2 regions of the Actinomadura vinacea genome follow, and region 1 is predicted to be linked to the other one. Evidence: riboswitches for the same ligand, from Rfam matches in the RefSeq annotation. Region 1 holds a riboswitch; the other holds the start of a gene.

Region 1 (9,118 bases):
TGAAGCAGATGGAGGTCGTCGGCGTCCGGGTCGAGATGCCCTCCAATCAGCCGATTGTCCTGTTGAAGGAGACGGAGGGCGACCGCTACCTCCCGATCTGGATCGGGGCGGTCGAGGCGACCGCGATCGCCTTCGCCCAGCAGGGGGTGCTGCCCGCCCGTCCACTCACCCATGACCTGTTCCGCGACGTGCTGGAGGCCCTCAGCGTGCAGCTGCGCACGGTCAACATCACCGCGCTGCGCGAGGGCATCTTTTTCGCCGACCTGGTCTTCTCCAACGGCGTCGAGGTCAGCGCGCGCCCGTCCGACTCGATAGCGCTCGCGCTGCGCACCGGAGCCACCATCTTCGCCAGCGACGACGTCCTGGAGGAGGCCGGCGTGGCCATCCCCGACGAGCAGGAGGACGAGGTCGAGAAGTTCCGCGAGTTCCTCGACACGATCTCGCCGGAGGACTTCGGCCGCGCGGGCTGATTCATTGCGGAGGGGCGACCCTCCACACCACCCGGGACGGGGCGAACGGCCCCTTCCGGTCGCTGGCGCTCCCTCCAGGGTCCGTCCACTCCGGTGAGGGCCGGCCCCCAGATAGGCGCAGCCCCCGGTTAGACAGAGCCCTAGTTAGAAACTGCGAATCGGGGGAACCGGTAGGGAGTTCGGGGGGTCGAATATCGTGGAATCGGCCGGTCGATGGTCGCGGCCGGTTCTGGGCCTGGAGGGCCGTCTGCTCTGCGAGTTCATGCTCGGGTGCGGGTGGTCTTGCGCGGTCCGGTTCCAGCCGTGGGTGAACGGGGTAGGAGTCCCGGTGGGACCGCAGGTGCGCAGTTTGCCCACGTGAAGCCGGTTCATCCGGGCATGCGACGCGCCGACGGCGAACGTTGACCACACCCTGACCGGCACCTACCGTGCTGGTGGAACACCCGTGGTGTCAATTCGTCAAACCCCCTTGACGAAGCCCCGCGGGCTGATAGAAGCCGGAGGTCCGCGTGGCGGTGAGCAGCGGCGAGGGCAAGGCGACCCCCGACAGGCAGATGGCGTCTCGGCGCGCCGGAGAGCAGGGCCTGCTCTTCGACACCGAGGTGTCCGCGCCGCCCGAGGACGTGGGCTACCGCGGGCCCACGGCCTGCGCCGCCGCCGGGATCACCTACCGGCAGCTGGACTACTGGGCGCGCACCGCGCTGGTCGAGCCCAGCGTGCGGGCCGCGCACGGGTCGGGCAGCCAGCGGCTCTACAGCTTCCGCGACATCCTCGTCCTGAAGGTCGTCAAGCGGCTGCTGGACACCGGGGTCTCGTTGCAGCAGATCCGGACGGCCGTGACGCATCTGCGCGACCGGGGCGTCCGGGATCTGGCGCAGATCACGCTGATGAGCGACGGCGTGAGCGTCTACGAGTGCACCTCGGCCGACGAGGTCGTGGATCTCCTTCAGGGCGGCCAGGGGGTCTTCGGCATCGCGCTCGGCCGCGTCTGGCAGGAGGTGGAGGGGAGCCTGGCCGAGCTCCCCGCCGAACGCGCCGCCACCGACGACCCGGAAGACTCCGGCGAGCACCCCCACGACGAGCTCGCGCACCGGCGCCGCGCCCGCAGGACGGGCTGACCCCCCCGGTTAGATCGCTTCCTTGCGCTGGAGGTAGGCGAACGCCGCCCACCCCGGCAGCACGGGCAGCCACAGCGTCAGCAGCCGGAACAGCAGCACCGCCGAGGTCGCCGCCTCGGCGGTCAGGCCGGAGATCGTCAGCGCCACCGTGAGGGCCGTCTCGACGGCGCCCAGCCCGCCCGGGGTCGGCGCGGCCGAACCCACCGCGTTCGCGGTCAGGAAGACCACCACCACCGCCGTCCACGGCAGCGACTCGCCGAACGCGCGGACCGAGGCGTCCAGGCACACCACGAAAGCGACGGTCAGCAGCAGCGACCCGCCCAGCCCGGTGATGATCTTCTTCGGTGACTGCAGGACGTCGACCAGCCGCGGCACGACGCCCGAGAACATGCTCTTGAGCCGCCTGGTCGCGAACCGCCGCACCCGCGGGATGGTCAGCGTGATCGCGGTCAGCACCGCCAGCGCCAGCAGCACGATGACGATCGTGCGGGACGGCGCCAGATCGCGGGTGGCGTTGCCGGTGGAGCCGGTGATGAACCCGAACAGGATCAGCAGCAGGATGTGCATCGCCATGCCCATGAGCTGGGACGCGCCGACGCTGGCCACCGCCGGGCCGGGCCGCACCCCCGAGCGCTGCAGGTAGCGGGTGTTGAGCGCGACACCGCTCACCGCCGCGGGCGCCACCAGCTTCACGAACGACGCGGCCACCTGCACGAGCACGGTCCGGCCGAGCGGCAGCTTCTCGGGGACGAAGCCCATCAGCATGAACGCGGCGGCGAGGTAGGTGAGCGCGGCGGCGCCCAGCGCCACCCCCATCCACCACCACTTGGCGCCGGCCACCAGCTGGACCGGGTCGACGCTGCTCAGCTGCGGGACGACGATGTAGGCGGCGACGGTCAGCGCCACGATGCTGAAGATGGTGCGCGGCCGGAACCGCTCCAGCCGGATCGGCGGGGCCTCGCCCTCGGGCCCCAGCCGGACGATCTGCTCGCGGATGCGGGTGAGCAGCTCGCGGTCGTGCCGCAGCGCGGCCCGGGTGTCGCGGGACAGCGCGACCCGCTGCAGCAGCGGCACCGCGGCGGCCAGCGCCTTCTCGCCCAGGACCCGCGCGGCCGTGTGGACCGCGCGCTCGGGCCCCACCCGCAGCGCCAGCGTGGTCAGCAACTGCGCCAGGTCCAGCCGGAGCGTCAGATCCCCGGCGGCGATCTCGCCCGAGCGCAGGTCGATCAGGTACGCCCGGCCCCGTTCGGAGATCAGGAACGCGCCGCCCTCCAGCCGCCGGTGCGCCAGCCGGGCCGACTGCAGCCGCTTCAGCTGCCCCCAGACGTCAGTGAGCACCGCGTCGGTGAGGTCCTCGTCGGGGACGTCGTCGAGCCGCCGGCCGGGCACGTACTCGTAGGCCACCAGCGCGGCCTCGGTGCCGACCTCGCTGGTGCCGACCAGCCGGGGGGTGCGGGCGCCCGCCGCGTCGACGGCGTAGGCCATCAGCGACTCCTGCTCCAGCGAGCGGCGCAGCGAGCGCACCGGGCGCCGGGGCGCCGCCTCGCGCAGCCGGACCAGCCGCCACACCCGGTACAGCACCCCGGCGGTCTGCTGGTCGCGGTCCAGGACGCTGACCTCCAGCTGCCAGTCGCCGCGGGGCAGCGCGACGCCGGAGCCGTCGGTCGGGACGGCGTCGGGCGAGTGCGCGATCCGGACCCCGTAGCGGCGGACCTCGTCCTCGTCGTCCGACAGCCGCCGCGCCCGCAGGGTGCGCAGCCCCAGGCGCTCCAGCGCGGCGACGACCGCCAGGCCCGGCGGCCGCGGGTTCGGCGTGCCGACGGCGTAGAGCGTGCCGTGGCCGATGGCGCGGCCCAGGAAGTAGGTGGCGGCCAGCGCGGCGACCGAGGCGTAGGCGGCGGTGAGCCCGGTCAGCGCGGCCAGCCCGATCATCGTCCAGGTGACGGCCTGCCAGCGGGCGCGGCCGGCCATCCCGACCGCGGTGACGAACGCGATCACCGGGGCGATGTCGGTGTGCACCGGCGCGGTCTCGGTGCCGCCCCAGATCAGCGAGTCCAGCACCCCGCCGGGCGCGGAGGAGATCACCAGGTCGTCCAGCAGGACGGTCACGGCGAACGCGATCACCGCGGCCAGCAGCCCGATCGCGACCCGCACCCCGTCCTTGTGGAACAGGCGCTCCACCGCGAACGCCACCGGCACCGCCAGCACCCCGAAGCTGGACACCAGCGTGGCCAGCGTCAGCAGGAAGCGCGGCGCGTGCGCGGTGCCCTGGGTGATGTCGGTCTGCAGGCCGTGCGTGGTCTGCTGGGCGAAGGCGAACAAGACCAGCAGCATCACCGCCACCAGCCCCGCCACCGAGGCGGCGAACCGGATCGCGTCGGAGGGCCGCCGGATGCGGTCCGGGCGCGGCGGCTCGTCGACGGGCACGGCCGTGGCGGCGGCCGGGCCGGGCCGAACCGACTCGTCCTTGTGCTCTTCCCGGTGGGTCTGTGTCACGCCCACACCGCCGTCCGGACCTGTCACTGCGATCGGCGTCCCCGGACCGGCGTCGTGCGGTCGAGCACGGTGCCCGGTCCGTCCGCTCTCACGTTCAAGGTGATTCGTACCCTCCTGGCCCCCGCGGCCCCCATTTTCCGGGGCCGTCGCCGGGCCCCGCCGAGAACCGGCGCCGCCCGCGCCGTGACCCGCCGCCCGGCCGAGCGTTCGCACAAGCGCTTGCACGGTCGGGTCCCGTCCCCGTGAGATGTGGGTATCGTACTGGTCCGTAGCCCCCCGGGATCAACGGCCCGGGGCCGGTGGCCGACCGCTTTCCGGCACGCCCGCCGCCCGTGCCCCCGCCCCGTCGCGATCGTTCCGGCGGCGGGTTGGATAGAGTTTCATGGAGAACGCCGTCGACCCTGTGCGGGAGAGATCCCACGCAACCAGTGTGGGGCGCCGAAGGGGCAACCCTCCCCGGAACCTCTCAGGCAAAAGGACCGCGCGGGCGAGGCACCTCTGGAGAGCAGGCGCCGTTCCCCGGTGGGGGAACGGGGTCTCACCGAAGGGGAAAGCCCGGGACGCGGGCGAATCTCTCAGGTGCCGATGACAGAGGGGGAGACGGCCGCCGGCCGCGGTGCGCATCGCGGTACCGGTGGCGCCTGAGCGACCGCGAAAGCCCAGGAGGCTCCCCAGCATGACCGCCCAGTACTTCGCCCCCGTGGCCTCGCCGCAGCACCCCCGGTCCGCGTTCGCGGACCGGCACATCGGGCCCGCGCCGGCCGACCAGGACCGGATGCTGGCGGCCATCGGCTACTCCGGCGCCGAGGCCCTGATCGACGACGCGGTGCCCGCCGCGATCCGCACCGACCGGCCGCTCGACCTGCCGCCCGCGCTGAGCGAGACCGCCGCGCTGGAGCGGCTGCGCGAACTGGCGTCCCGCAACACCGTGCTGACCTCGATGATCGGCCTCGGCTACCACGGCACGATCACTCCCGGCGTGATCCTGCGCAACGTCCTGGAGAACCCGGGCTGGTACACCGCTTACACCCCGTACCAGCCGGAGATCTCGCAGGGCCGGCTCGAGGCGCTGCTGAACTTCCAGACCGTGGTGAGCGACCTGACCGGGCTGCCGGTCGCCAACGCCTCCATGCTGGACGAGGGCACCGCCGCCGCCGAGGCCATGGCGCTGGCGCACCGCGCGTCCAGGCGCAAGGAGCCGGGCACGTTCCTGGTGGACGCCGACGCGCTCCCGCAGACGATCGAGGTCATCCGCACCCGCGCCGTCCCGCTGGGCATCGAGGTCGCCACCGCCGACCTGGGCGGGGGGCTGCCCGACGGCGACTTCTTCGGCGTGCTACTGCAGTACCCGGGGGCCTCGGGGGCGGTGCGCGACCTGGAGCCGGTGGCCGCGCAGGCGCACGAGCGCGGCGCCCAGGTCGTGGTCGCGGCCGACCTGCTCGCCCTGACCCTGCTGCGGCCGCCGGGCGAGTCCGGCGCCGACATCGTGGTCGGGTCGGCGCAGCGGTTCGGCGTCCCGTACGGCTACGGCGGCCCGCACGCCGGCTACATGGCGGTGCGCGAGGGCATCCAGCGGCAGCTGCCCGGACGCCTGGTCGGCGTCTCGGTCGACGCCGACGGCGCGGCCGCCTACCGGCTGGCGCTGCAGACCCGCGAGCAGCACATCCGCCGCGAGAAGGCCACCAGCAACATCTGCACGGCGCAGGTGCTGCTGGCGGTGATGGCGAGCATGTACGCCGTCTACCACGGGCCGGAGGGGCTGGCCGCGATCGCCCAGCGCGTCCACCGGCACGCCCGCGGCCTGGCCGCCGGGCTGCGCGAGGCGCCCGGCGTCGAGGTCGTGCACGACCGCTTCTTCGACACCGTGCTCGCCCGGGTCCCGGGCCGCGCGGCCGAGATCGTGGAGAAGGCCCGGCTGGGCGGGGTCAACCTGCGCCCGGTGGACGCCGACCACGTCGCCATCGCCTGCGACGAGACCACCACCGACGAGCACATCGGCGCGGTCGGGCGCGCGTTCGGCCTGGACGGCGCCCCACCGGCCGGCGCCCTGCCGGACGGTGCTCTGCCGGATGGTGTTCAGGGGGACGCCTTCGGCGAGCTGCGCCGCGAGAGCCCCTACCTCACCCACCCGGTCTTCCACCGGCACCGGTCCGAGACCGCCATGCTGCGCTACCTGCGCAGGCTGCAGGACAAGGACATCGCGCTGGACCGGTCGATGATCCCGCTCGGCTCCTGCACGATGAAGCTGAACGCCACCGCCGAGATGGAGCCCGTCACCTGGCCGGAGTTCGCGGACATCCACCCGTTCGCGCCGGTCGAGCAGGCCCGCGGCTACCTGGAGCTGATCGGCGAGCTGGAGGACCGGCTGGCGGAGATCACCGGGTACGCCAAGGTGTCGGTGCAGCCCAACGCCGGTTCGCAGGGCGAGCTGGCCGGGCTGCTGGCCATCCGCGGCTACCACGCCGCGCGCGGCGAGGGGCACCGGAACATCTGCCTGATCCCGTCGTCGGCGCACGGCACCAACGCCGCCAGCGCGGTCATGGCCGGAATGCGGGTCGTGGTCGTCAAGTGCGACGACGGCGGCAACATCGACCTCGACGACCTGCACGGCAAGCTCGCCCAGCATGGCGCGGCCCTGTCGGCGATCATGGTGACCTACCCGTCCACGCACGGCGTGTTCGAGGAGACGATCACCGAGGTGTGCGCGGCCGTGCACGCGGCCGGCGGCCAGGTGTACGTCGACGGCGCCAACCTCAACGCGCTGGTCGGGCTGGCCCGTCCCGGCGAGTTCGGCTCCGACGTCTCCCACCTCAACCTGCACAAGACGTTCTGCATCCCGCACGGCGGCGGCGGGCCGGGCGTCGGCCCGATCGGCGTGCGCGGGCACCTGGCGCCGTTCCTGCCCAGCCACCCGCTGCGCGCGGAGGCCGGCCCGCAGGACACGGGGGTGGGGCCGATCTCGGCGGCGCCGTGGGGCTCGGCGGGCATCCTGCCGATCTCCTGGGCCTACGTCGCGATGATGGGCCCGGACGGGCTGCGCGCCGCCACCGAGAGCGCGATCATCGCCGCGAACTACCTGGCCGCCCGGCTGGCCCCGCACTACCCGATCCTCTACACCGGGCGCAACGGCCTGGTCGCGCACGAGTGCATCGCCGACCTCCGCAAGATCACCAAGGAGACCGGGATCACCGCCGAGGACGTCGCCAAGCGGCTGATCGACTACGGCTTCCACGCGCCCACGCTGTCGTTCCCGGTGGCCGGCACGCTGATGATCGAGCCCACCGAGAGCGAGGACCTGGCCGAGCTCGACCGGTTCTGCGACGCCATGATCGAGATCCGGCGGGAGATCCAGCGGGTCGCCGACGGCTCCCACGACCGCGGCGACAACCCGCTCAAGAACGCCCCGCACACCGCCGAATGCCTGCTCGCCGAGGACTGGAAGCACCCCTACACCAGGGAGGAGGCCGCGTACCCGCTGCCCGCGCTGCGGGACGGCAAGTACTGGCCGCCGGTGCGCCGGATCGACCAGGCCTACGGCGACCGCAACCTGGTCTGCTCCTGCCCGCCCCCGGAGGCCTTCGAGGACTGAGCCGTCCGGCCCGGGGGCTTCTGCGGGGATTTCGTGGATCATGCCGGCGGATCCGGGTGTCGCCCCGGCGCGGGCGCGGCCGCCGTCGGTAGGCTCGGCTCACCGACCCGACCCCCAGAGGCGAGCATGAGCGAGACCCCGGATCCGGCCGACCCCGCGCGGCTTTGCGAGGAGGCCAGGCGGCTGGCCGAGACGGGCGAGCCCGAGCGGGCCGCCGCCCTGTTCCAGAAGGTGCTCGACCTGGGCGGCACCCCGCACCGGGCCCAGGCGGCCCTCGGGCTCGCCGTCGTCCTCGACGACCGCGGCGACGTCGAGGCCGCCCGGGAGGCCGACCGGGACGCCATCGCCACCGGCGACCCGGAGTACGGGCCGCGCGCCGCCTACCACCTGGCGCTCACCCACGAGCGCGCGGGCGAGCACGTGCTGGCCGGGCCGGCGTGGCGGGTCGTGGTCGACTTCGGCAACCCGGCCTATCTGCCGCCGGCACTGCTGGCGCTGGCCCGCCTCGCCGACGACGAGGACGACTTCGAGACCGCCCGCGGCCACTGGGAGGACGCGGTCGGGACCGGCGACGCCGAGTACGGCCCGGTCGCCGCGCACGACCTGGCCCAGCGGCTGCTGGAACGCGGCGAGCCCGCGCGCGCCCTGCGGATCCTCACCGCCGGGCTCAAGCTGGTCGACCGGGAGGCCGCGCCGTACGCCTACGCGCGGCTGGCCGTCACGCTGGGCATCGCCTACCTCGACCAGGCGATCGGCGCGTTCGGCGCGGCCCTCGGCGAGCCCGGCGCGGCCGCCGACGCCGACGTGGGCCCGCTGGCCGTCGAGCTGCTGGCGCGCACGCTTCCGCTGCGCGGCCGCGGCGCCGAGGCGCGCGAGGTGTGGGGGCGAGGGCTGGCCGACTCCGGCGTCGCCGGCCAGGTGCGGGCGCGGCTGCGCCGCGACTTCGCCGCCGACGACGAGGACGCGGCGGGCACCGAACCCGCCGACCTGTGGTGGGAGCCGGTGGTCGAGCACGCGGTGGCGGAGGGCACGCTGCCCGCGCTGGCCGGTGAGGCGTTCGGCGCGCTCGACCACATGTACGCGCTGCTGGCCGTCCGGTACGCCCGGAACGCCGAGGGGGAGCCCGCGCCGCCGGGCTCCGGCTCCGGCGATCCGCGGTCGGACGCGGCCAGGGAGGCGGACCAGGCCATGGGGCAGGCCGTCCGGGTGCCCAGCGGTTACGCGTGGGGCCCGCTGCTGCACGAGAGCTTCGCCGAGCGGCTGCGGGCGGCCATGGGCGGGCCCGACTCGTCGCCGCCGCCGGGCTGGCCCGACGCCGAACCCGTCGCCGAGACCTGACCCGTCCGCCCGGGACGGCTATCCGGCGACGTCGCGCTCGGCGACGACCTTGGTGATCCGCACCCGGACCAGGTACTCGCCCGGGACGGCGTTGCGCGCCCCGAACT
Region 2 (9,118 bases), on a different contig from region 1:
GGCGTGCCGCCGAGGACCTCGGTGAGTCCGGCGGCGGCCATCGAGCAGGCGGAGCCGACCTCGCCCTGGCAGCCGACCTCGGCGCCGGAGATCGACGCGTTCTGCTTGAACAGCACCCCGATGGCGGCCGCGGTGAGCAGGAAGCGGACGGCGCCGTCGTCGGAGGCGTTCGGGACGAACTTCGCGTAGTAGTGCAGCACCGCCGGGATGATGCCCGCGGCGCCGTTGGTGGGGGCGGTGACGATGCGGCCGCCGGCGGCGTTCTCCTCGTTCACGGCCAGGGCGAACAGGGTGACCCAGTCCATCGCGTGCAGGGGGTCGGCGGGACTTTCGGACGTCAGCTGGCGGTGCAGCTGCGGCGCGCGGCGGCGGACCTTCAGGCCGCCGGGCAGCAGGCCCTCGCGGGTGCAGCCGCGGTCGACGCAGGCGCGCATGACCCGCCAGAGATCGAGCAGGCCGGACCGGATCTCCGCCTCGGTACGGCCGAAGGCCCGCTCGTTCTCCAGCATCAGGGCGGAGATCGACAGCCCGGTCTCCCCGCACCGCTCCAGCAGCTCGGCGGCGGTGTCGAAGCGGTGCGGCAGGACGGTGTCGTCCGGTTTGATGCGGTCGGCCCCGGTGGCGTTCTCGTCCACGACGAAGCCGCCGCCGACCGAGTAGAAGACCTTCGAGCGCAGCTCGCCGCCGCCGGCGCCGTAGGCGGTGAAGCGCATCCCGTTGGGGTGGCCGGGCAGCGACTCCTTGCGCTCGAAGACCAGGTGCTCGTTCACCACGAACGGGACGTCGTGCGAGCCGAACAGGCGCAGCGCGCCGCGGGAGCGGATCGCGGCGAGGCGCTCGTCGACGGTGTCGACGTCGACCGTCTCCGGTTTGTCGCCCTCCAGGCCGAGGATGACGGCCTTGTCGCTGCCGTGCCCCTTGCCGGTGAGACCGAGCGAGCCGTACAGGACGGCCCGCACGGACGCGGTCTCCTCCAGCAGGCCGTCGCCGTGCAGGCCGCGCGCGAACCGGTGCGCGGCCGCCATCGGGCCGCCGGTGTGGGACGAGGACGGCCCGATGCCGATCTTGAAGAGGTCGAAGACGCTGATCGCCATGGTCCGGGACGTCCCGTGACGTCAGAGGTTCGGGTAGAGGGGGTGCTTGGCCGCCAGTGCCCGGACCCTGACCGCGAGCGCCTCCTTGTCGAACGTGGGCTGCAGTGCCAGCGCGATGACGTCGGCCACCTCGGCGAAGTCCGCGGCGGTGAAGCCGCGGGTGGCCAGGGCGGGCGTGCCGATCCGCAGGCCGGAGGTGACCATCGGGGGGCGCGGGTCGTTCGGGACGGCGTTCCGGTTGACGGTGATGCCGATCTCGTGCAGCCGGTCCTCGGCGTCCCGGCCGGTGAGCTCGGAGTCGACCAGGTCGACCAGCACCAGGTGCACGTCGGTGCCGCCGGTGAGGACCTTCACCCCCGCCTTCGCGGAGTCCTCGGCGAGCAGCCGCTCGGCCAGCAGCCGGGCGCCCTCGACGGTGCGCCGCTGCCGGTCCTTGAACTCCTCGGACGCGGCGATCTTCAGCGCCACCGCCTTGGCCGCGATCACGTGCTCCAGCGGGCCGCCCTGCATGCCCGGGAACACCGCCGAGTTGATCTTCTTGCCGTACTCCTCGCGGGCCAGGATCAGCCCGCCGCGCGGGCCGCCCAGCGTCTTGTGCGTGGTGGTCGTCACGATGTCGGCGTACGGGACGGGCGAGGGGTGCAGGCCCGCGGCCACCAGCCCGGCGAAGTGCGCCATGTCGACCATGAGCAGCGCGTCCACCGAGTCCGCCACCTCGCGGAACCGGGCGAAGTCGAGCTGCCGCGGGTAGGCCGACCAGCCCGCGACGATCATCTTGGGCCGGTGCTCGGCCGCCAGCGCGGCGACCTCGTCCATGTCGACCAGGCCGTCCTCGGCGCGGACGTGGTAGGGCACCACGTTCAGCACCTTGCCGGAGTAGTTCAGCCGCATCCCGTGCGTCAGGTGGCCGCCGTGCGCCAGGTCGAGGCCGAGGATCGTGTCACCGTGCTGGAGCAGCGCGAAGTAGACCGCGGTGTTGGCCTGCGCGCCGCTGTGCGGCTGCACGTTGGCGTGCTCGGCGCCGAACAGCTCCTTGGCGCGGTCGATGGCCAGCTGCTCGGTGATGTCGACGAACTCGCAGCCGCCGTAGTAGCGCCTGCCCGGGTAGCCCTCGGCGTACTTGTTGGTGAGGACCGACCCCTGGGCCTCCAGCACCGACGCCGGCGCGAAGTTCTCCGAGGCGATCATCTCCAGCGTGGACTGCTGCCGGTCCAGCTCGGCGGCCACCGCGCGGGCGACCTCCGGGTCGGCCTCGGCCAGGGATTCGTTCAGCGGGTCCTTGAACGACACGGTCAGGACTCCTCGATCAGCTTGTCGTAGGCCTCGGCGTCCAGCAGGTCGCCGGGCTCGTCGGAGATCCGCACCTTGAAGATCCAGCCCTCGCCGTACGGGTCGTCGTTGATCACCTTGGGCTCGTCGATCACCGAGGTGTTGATCGCGGTGATCTCGCCGCTGACCGGGGAGTAGATGTCGCTGACCGACTTGGTGGACTCGACCTCGCCGCACGGCTCGCCGGCCTCGACCTGGTCGCCCTCGCCGGGCTGCAGTTCGAGGAAGACGATCTCGCCGAGGGCGTCGGCGGCGTGCGCGGTGATGCCGACGGTGACGATGCCGTCCTCGGCCGTGCCGAGGCCCGACACCCATTCGTGCTCTTCGCTGTAGCGCAGCTGCTCCGGAACGCTCACGGTGGTTTCTCTCTCCAGGTCTCAGGAACGCTTGTAGAAGGGCAGGGCGACCACGTCGACCGGCTCCCGGCGGCCGCGGACGTCGACGGCGAGCCCGTCCTCGTCCACCCCGATGTCCACGTAGGCCATCGCGATCGGCGTGCCCAGTGTGGGGGACGGGGCGCCGCTCGTCACCACCCCGCACGGCGTGCCGTCGGACATGACGACCTCGTACCCCTTGCGGGGCGCCCGGCGGCCGCGCGCGACCAGCCCTACGAGCCTACGGCCTGGCGGGGTCTGCGCCTGCGCGGCCAACGTGGCCTTTCCCACGAAATCTCCGGGCTTATCCAGCTTGACCACCCTGCCCAGGCCCGCCTCGTACGGATTGGTCTGGACGGTCAGCTCGTTGCCGTACAGCGGCATGCCCGCCTCCAGCCGCAACGTGTCCCGCGCCGACAGCCCGGCCGGGGTCACCCCCTCGACCGCCGCCAGCTCGTTCCACAGCGGCACCGCGTCCGCGGCCGACACGAACAGCTCGAAGCCGTCCTCGCCGGTGTAGCCGGTACGGGCGATCAGCGCGTCGACGCCCGCGACCTCGTCCGCCATGATCGCGTAGTAGCGGAGGTCGGGCAGCGGGGCGGCGGTGAACCGGGACAGGATCCCCTGCGCGTCCGGCCCCTGCAGCGCGATCAGCGCGTACTCGCCGGAGCGGTCGGCCACCCGCGCCCCCGCGAAGCCCGCCGCCCGCTCGGTCAGCGCGGCCAGCACCGTCGCGGCGTTGGCGGCGTTGGCCACCACCATGAACGTCTGCTCGGCCAGCCGGTAGACGATCAGGTCGTCCAGCACCCCGCCGTCGACCCCGCAGATCATCGTGTAGCGGGCCTTGCCGACGGCCATGGGGGACAGGTTGCCGACCAGCGCGTAGTCGAGCGCCGCGGCCGCCTCCGGACCGTCCACGAAGATCTCCCCCATGTGGGACAGATCGAACAGCCCCGCGGCGGACCGCACCGCGCGGTGCTCGGCGGTCTCGCTCGCGTACCGCAGCGGCATCAGGTAGCCGGCGAAGTCGACGAGGTGCGCGCCGAGGGCCCGGTGGACGTCGTACAGCGGCGTCTTCCTGGCGTCCCCCGGGTCTGAGGGCGCTGTGCTGGACATGGGTCGGCTCCTTCGTCGCGGGCGCGTGGAACCAATCGTCCCACCCGCACCGGGCGCGGTCGGTGCCTCCCCCTCTGTCATCGGCCGGTCGCGGCGCCTGAGAGCTTCACCCCGCACGCCCGCGGAGGGCGGAGGGCTTTCACCTTCGGCGGGGGACGGTCGCGTCCCCGCTTTCCAGAGGTCGCCTGGCCCGCGCGGTCCTTGGGCCTGAGAGGTTCCGGGGAGGATTTGCTCCTTCGGCGTCCCTGACCGGCTGCCAGGGCACTCTCCCGCGCGGGATCATCGGCTGGTGGCCAGGCTAGCAGCGGCCGCACCCCGCCGACCAGCCGCCGGCGCCCCGCCCCGCTGAACCGGACGGGGCGCACCCGCCGTACCACCGGCGGGTGCGCAAGGGCCACGCGTGCATAACTCCACGGTCACGAGAGGCCCGGATTCACGTACCCTGAACGGGTCGTTGGAGATCACGGAGGGACGGGGCGAGCATGGGCTGGTTGGCGGGAGTACTGATCCTGTTCTTCGGCCTGCTGGCGTCGATCGCCCTGCATGAACTGGGCCATTTCTCCTTCGCCAAGCTCTTCGGCGTCCGGACCCCGCAGTTCATGGTCGGCTTCGGCCCCACGATGTGGTCCCGGCACAAGGGCGAGACCGAGTACGGCGTCAAGTGGATCCCGGTCGGCGGCTACGTCCGCATGATCGGCATGCTGCCGCCGCGCAAGGGCGACCGGCCCGGCGAGGTCCGGCAGATCAGCACCGGGCCGTGGCAGAGCCTGATCGAGTCCGCCCGCGGCGCGTCGCTGGAGGAGATCCGCCCGGGCGACGAGGACCGCGTCTTCTACGCCAAGAAGTGGTGGCAGAAGCTGCTCATCATGTTCGGCGGGCCCGCGATGAACCTCATCCTCGCGGTGATGTTCTTCGGGATCCTGCTCATGGGCATCGGCACCCCCACCCCGCAGCCGGTGATCGGCTCGGTGGCCAAGTGCGCGATCCCCGCCGGCTCCAAGCTCACCGACTGCCCGCAGGGCTACACCCCGACCCCGGCCGCCTCCGTCGGGCTCAAGGCCGGCGACCGGATCACCACTTACGACGGCCGCAAGATCGGCTCCTACGACCAGTTGCAGGGCCTGATCCGCGACTCCGGCGGCCGCACCGTCGCCGTCACCGTCCAGCGCGACGGCAAGCCCGTCGCACTGCAGGTGCCCGTCACCCGCAACCAGATGTACGACCTCAACGACACCGAAAAGGTGGTCAACGTCGGGTTCCTGGGCATCACCCCGCTCCAGGAACGCGAGCGCCAGGGCCCGGTCGCCGTCGCCGACTACATGGGCGAGCTGACCGCGCACACCGCCGGGGCGCTGCTGCGGATGCCGCAGAAGATGGTCGGCGTCTGGAACGCCGCCTTCGGCGACGAGAAGCGCGACCCCAACGGCCCCATCGGCGTGGTCGGCGTCAGCCGCCTCGGCGGGGAGATCGCCGCCTCCGAGAGCCCCACCGTCGAGAAGGTCGCGATGTTCATCGCCCTGCTCGGCTCCCTCAACCTCGCCGTCGGCATGTTCAACCTCGTCCCGCTGCTGCCGCTGGACGGCGGCCACATGGCCGGGGCCATCCTGGAGGCCGTCAAGAAGGGCTTCGCCCGCCTCTTCCGGCGTCCCGACCCCGGATACGTCGACGTGGCCAAGGCGCTGCCGCTCACCTACGTGATGGCGGCCGTGCTGATCGTGATGGGCGGCCTGCTCATCTACGCCGACCTGGTCAACCCCATCCGCTTCAACGGCTAGGGCATCTCGCCCGTCTTGAGGAAGGCCCGCAGCGTGTCCATGTACGGGCCCACCGCGATGCCCTGCCCGGCGAGCCAGTCGTCCGACCCGTAGGTGCGGGCGTACCGCTCGCCGCCGTCGCAGATCAGCGTGACCACGCTGCCGCGCTCGCCGCGCTCCAGCATCTCCGCGACCAGCAGCGCCACGCCCCACATGTTCGTCCCGGTCGACCCGCCCACGCTCCGGCCGGTCACCTCGCGCGTCCACCGCATCGCCGCGATCGACGCCGCGTCCGGCACCTGGATCATCCGGTCGATCACGGTCGGCAGGAACGACGGCTCCACCCGCGGCCGCCCGATCCCCTCGATCCGCGAACCCGCCGCGGTACGGGCGCTGTCCCCGTCCGCGAACGCGCCGAAGAACGCCGAGCCCTCCGGGTCCACCACCGCGACCCGGGTCTGGAACCGCCGGTACCGCGCGTACCGGCCGATCGTCGCGGACGTCCCGCCGGTCCCCGCGCCGACCACGATCCAGGACGGCTCGGGGAACCGCTCCAGCCGCAGCTGCTCGAAGACGGACTCGGCGATGTTGTTGTTGCCGCGCCAGTCCGTCGCCCGCTCCGCGTAGGTGAACTGGTCCATGAAGTGCCCGCCGCACTCCCGCGCCAGCCGCCGCGACTCGGCGTAGATCGCCGCCGGATCGGCCACCAGATGGCACCGCCCGCCGTAGAACTCGATCAGCTCGATCTTCTCCTGGCTGGTGCGCTCCGGCATCACCGCCACGAACGGCAGCCCGACCAGCCGCGCGAAGTACGCCTCGCTCACCGCCGTCGACCCGCTGGACGCCTCGATGATCGTGGTGCCCTCGCAGATCCACCCGTTCGCCAGCCCGTACAGGAACAGCGACCGCGCCAGCCGGTGCTTCAACGACCCGGTCGGATGCACCGACTCGTCCTTCAGATACAGGTCGATGCCCCACTCCTCCGGAAGCGGGAACACGTGCAGGTGCGTGTCGGCGCTGCGGTTCGCGTCGGCCTCCACCTTCCGGATCGCCTCGGAGATCCATTCCCGGCGGCCCGGGTCGCACCTGTCCACGGAACGGCCCATACCCTCCCCCTTCGTCGCCCATTAACGATATCCCCGCATGTCACAGGGCATCATGGGGCCCAGGGGGGTGCCTTGTCCGATTTCTTCTCAGTTCGCGTGGCCGACACCGGGCGGCTGCCGCTGTTCGCCTTCTTCGTGGCGTTCATCATCACCTTCGTGGCGACGCGGGTGAACGTCCGCCTGATCCGCGCGAACGTCAGCTGGTGGTTCCGCAACGTCAAGGCCGGCGACCTGCACATCCACCATGTCGTGTTCGGCGTCGTCCTCATGCTGGTGGGCGGCGTGATGGGCTTCGCCGTCCCGGAGGACTACCAGGGCTTCGTCGTCACCGCCGCCGTCATCTTCGGCGTGGGCTCCGCCCTGGTGCTGGACGAGTTCGCCCTGATCCTGCACCTCAGCGACGTCTACTGGACGGAGAAGGGCCGCGCGTCCGTCGACGCCGTCTTCGTCGCGATCGCCGTGACCGGCCTCCTCCTGCTCGGCGTCCGCCCGGTCGGTTTCGAAGGCCTCCGGCCCGACCAGGACGGGAGCCCTCCGCTGCCGGGCGCCGTCTACGTCGCGTCCCTGATCGTCAACCTGGCGCTGGCCGTGATCACCGTCTTCAAGGGCAAGATCTGGACCGGCCTGGCCGGCCTCTTCCTGCCGCTCCTGCTGGTGATCGGCGCGATCCGGGTGGCCCGTCCAGGCTCCCCGTGGGCCCGCTGGCAGTACGCCCCGGGCTCACGCAAGGCCCGCTCCGCCGCATGGCATGAGGAACGCTTCCGCCGCCCGCTGATCCGCGTCAAGATCTGGATCCAGGAGTTCATCGCCGGCCGCCACGACCTGATCCCGCCCGAACTCCTCCACCGCAGACCGTCCACCCGCCGCCGCGTCACCCGCGACCGCCCGGCCCGCAGGACCCCGTTCAACCCCGCCCGCCGCAGGACCACCGGCAGGGAACGCGCGCTCCGTTCAGCCGTCCGAGGCCGCTCTCCCCGCCGGGGAACCAGAACCCGGAAGCCCCGGCCCCAGGACGACGACGACTGACCCGTCAGTTGGCCAGGAGGTCGCCGAGGCGCGTCACCGCCGGGCGCGACTCCAGATGGAGGCGGGTGATGTCCAGGCCCTCGTCGCCCAGGACGACCAGGAGCTGGCCGGTGGAGACGGCGTAGACGACGATGTGACCGAGCTGGCAGCGGGTCACGACCTCGCGCAGCTCGCCCATGCCGACCTCCTTCCCGGCGCTCTTCCCCAGCCCCAGGGCCGCCGCGGCGAGCGCGGCCAGGACGTCGGGACGGACCTCCGCGGTGTCGGAGGCGATGAGCATTCCGTCGACCGACGCCACCGCGCTGTCGGTCACCCCGGCCACGTTGTCGCGCAGAGCGTGCAGCTCCGCGAGGACCGTTTCGTTTGACATCCCCGGTGTTCTTCCCTCTATTGAGATCGGTATCGCGCGTGTGCACGAGGGCAGCGCGGAGCGGCCCGGCTGATCGTTCCGGGATCGGCGGCCGGTCGCGGTCGGACGACCGGCGGCGACGTGACGTTCTAGAGGCTCAGGTCGTTGTCGATGCCGCGCAGGGTGTGGCGCGCCAGGGCCAGGTTGGCGCGGGAGCGGTCCATCGCCAGGTACAGGAAGAGCCGGCTGCCGCCCCGGTTGAGCAGCCTGATCACGTGGTACTGGCGGTCCAGCGTGATGAGGACGTCCTCGATGGTGTCGTCGATCCGCAGCGCCTCCAGCGTGCGGGTCTTGGCCCGGATCACCTCGGTGTTGCCCGCCGCGGCGACCTCCAGGTCCAGGTCGCGGCCTCCCCCGGTAGTCCCGAGCGACATGCCGCTCTCGTAGTCGACGAGTGCGGCGCCGAGCGCCCCCTCGATGGTCATGGCTTGCTTGAGCGCGGCTTCGATGTCCACTCAGGCCCCTCATCACGGTCTATCCGCCCGCGGGGGGATGTGCGAGATCCCCTGTCCCCCCGGCGTGAGCAGGTCTTGTTGATCAGCGCCAACATACCGGCGCAAGCCGGACCAAGTTGGACATTTCAACTAGGAAATCGGTTGCTTTCTTACCTGACTTAGGGTCGCCCGGAAGTGATGTAACGAGTGGAGGCCCGTCCCGGCGTCCGGCCGAAACGGGCCCGCGGCGCCTGGCATGATGCCCCTGAGCACACTGGCCCCGTTCTGGACGGACGACGTGACCGCACCTTCCTTTTCAACCGCCGACCCACCCGCGCGGACGGGCATCTTCGACTCCGCGCTCCAGCGCCGCGGCCAGGAGCGCTTCTCCGGGACGCTGCGGATCGAGGGCGGCCAGGCCGGCGCCGTGACGATGCGTGACGGACTCGTCGTCGCGGCCGGCACACCCGCCGCGC

What was found. A riboswitch is a leader RNA that binds a small molecule or an ion and turns the genes downstream of it on or off. The one in region 1 is predicted to bind glycine.
Region 2: linked by a shared signal. The riboswitch ahead of gcvT (glycine cleavage system aminomethyltransferase GcvT) and the one ahead of gcvP (aminomethyl-transferring glycine dehydrogenase) in region 1 are both predicted to bind glycine.

Annotation. Positions count from the first base shown of each region.
Region 1 covers NZ_BAAARW010000024.1:55,585-64,702, forward strand. The annotation lists gene ABD340_RS31635 (bifunctional nuclease family protein) at 1-470, shown strand, start outside; gene ABD340_RS31640 (MerR family transcriptional regulator) at 980-1,588, shown strand; gene ABD340_RS31645 (flippase-like domain-containing protein) at 1,598-4,084, opposite strand; glycine riboswitch at 4,481-4,576, shown strand; glycine riboswitch at 4,577-4,686, shown strand; gene gcvP (aminomethyl-transferring glycine dehydrogenase) at 4,761-7,673, shown strand; gene ABD340_RS31655 (tetratricopeptide repeat protein) at 7,800-9,011, shown strand; gene ABD340_RS31660 (PPOX class F420-dependent oxidoreductase) at 9,030-9,118, opposite strand, start outside.
Region 2 covers NZ_BAAARW010000020.1:755,458-764,575, reverse strand. The annotation lists gene ABD340_RS27960 (L-serine ammonia-lyase) at 1-1,094, opposite strand, end outside; gene ABD340_RS27955 (serine hydroxymethyltransferase) at 1,116-2,384, opposite strand; gene gcvH (glycine cleavage system protein GcvH) at 2,387-2,779, opposite strand; gene gcvT (glycine cleavage system aminomethyltransferase GcvT) at 2,801-3,913, opposite strand; glycine riboswitch at 3,985-4,094, opposite strand; glycine riboswitch at 4,099-4,195, opposite strand; gene ABD340_RS27940 (M50 family metallopeptidase) at 4,396-5,688, shown strand; gene cds1 (L-cysteine desulfhydrase Cds1) at 5,685-6,773, opposite strand; gene ABD340_RS27930 (hypothetical protein) at 6,870-7,799, shown strand; gene ABD340_RS27925 (roadblock/LC7 domain-containing protein) at 7,804-8,169, opposite strand; gene ABD340_RS27920 (hypothetical protein) at 8,298-8,633, opposite strand; gene ABD340_RS27915 (hypothetical protein) at 8,899-9,118, shown strand, end outside.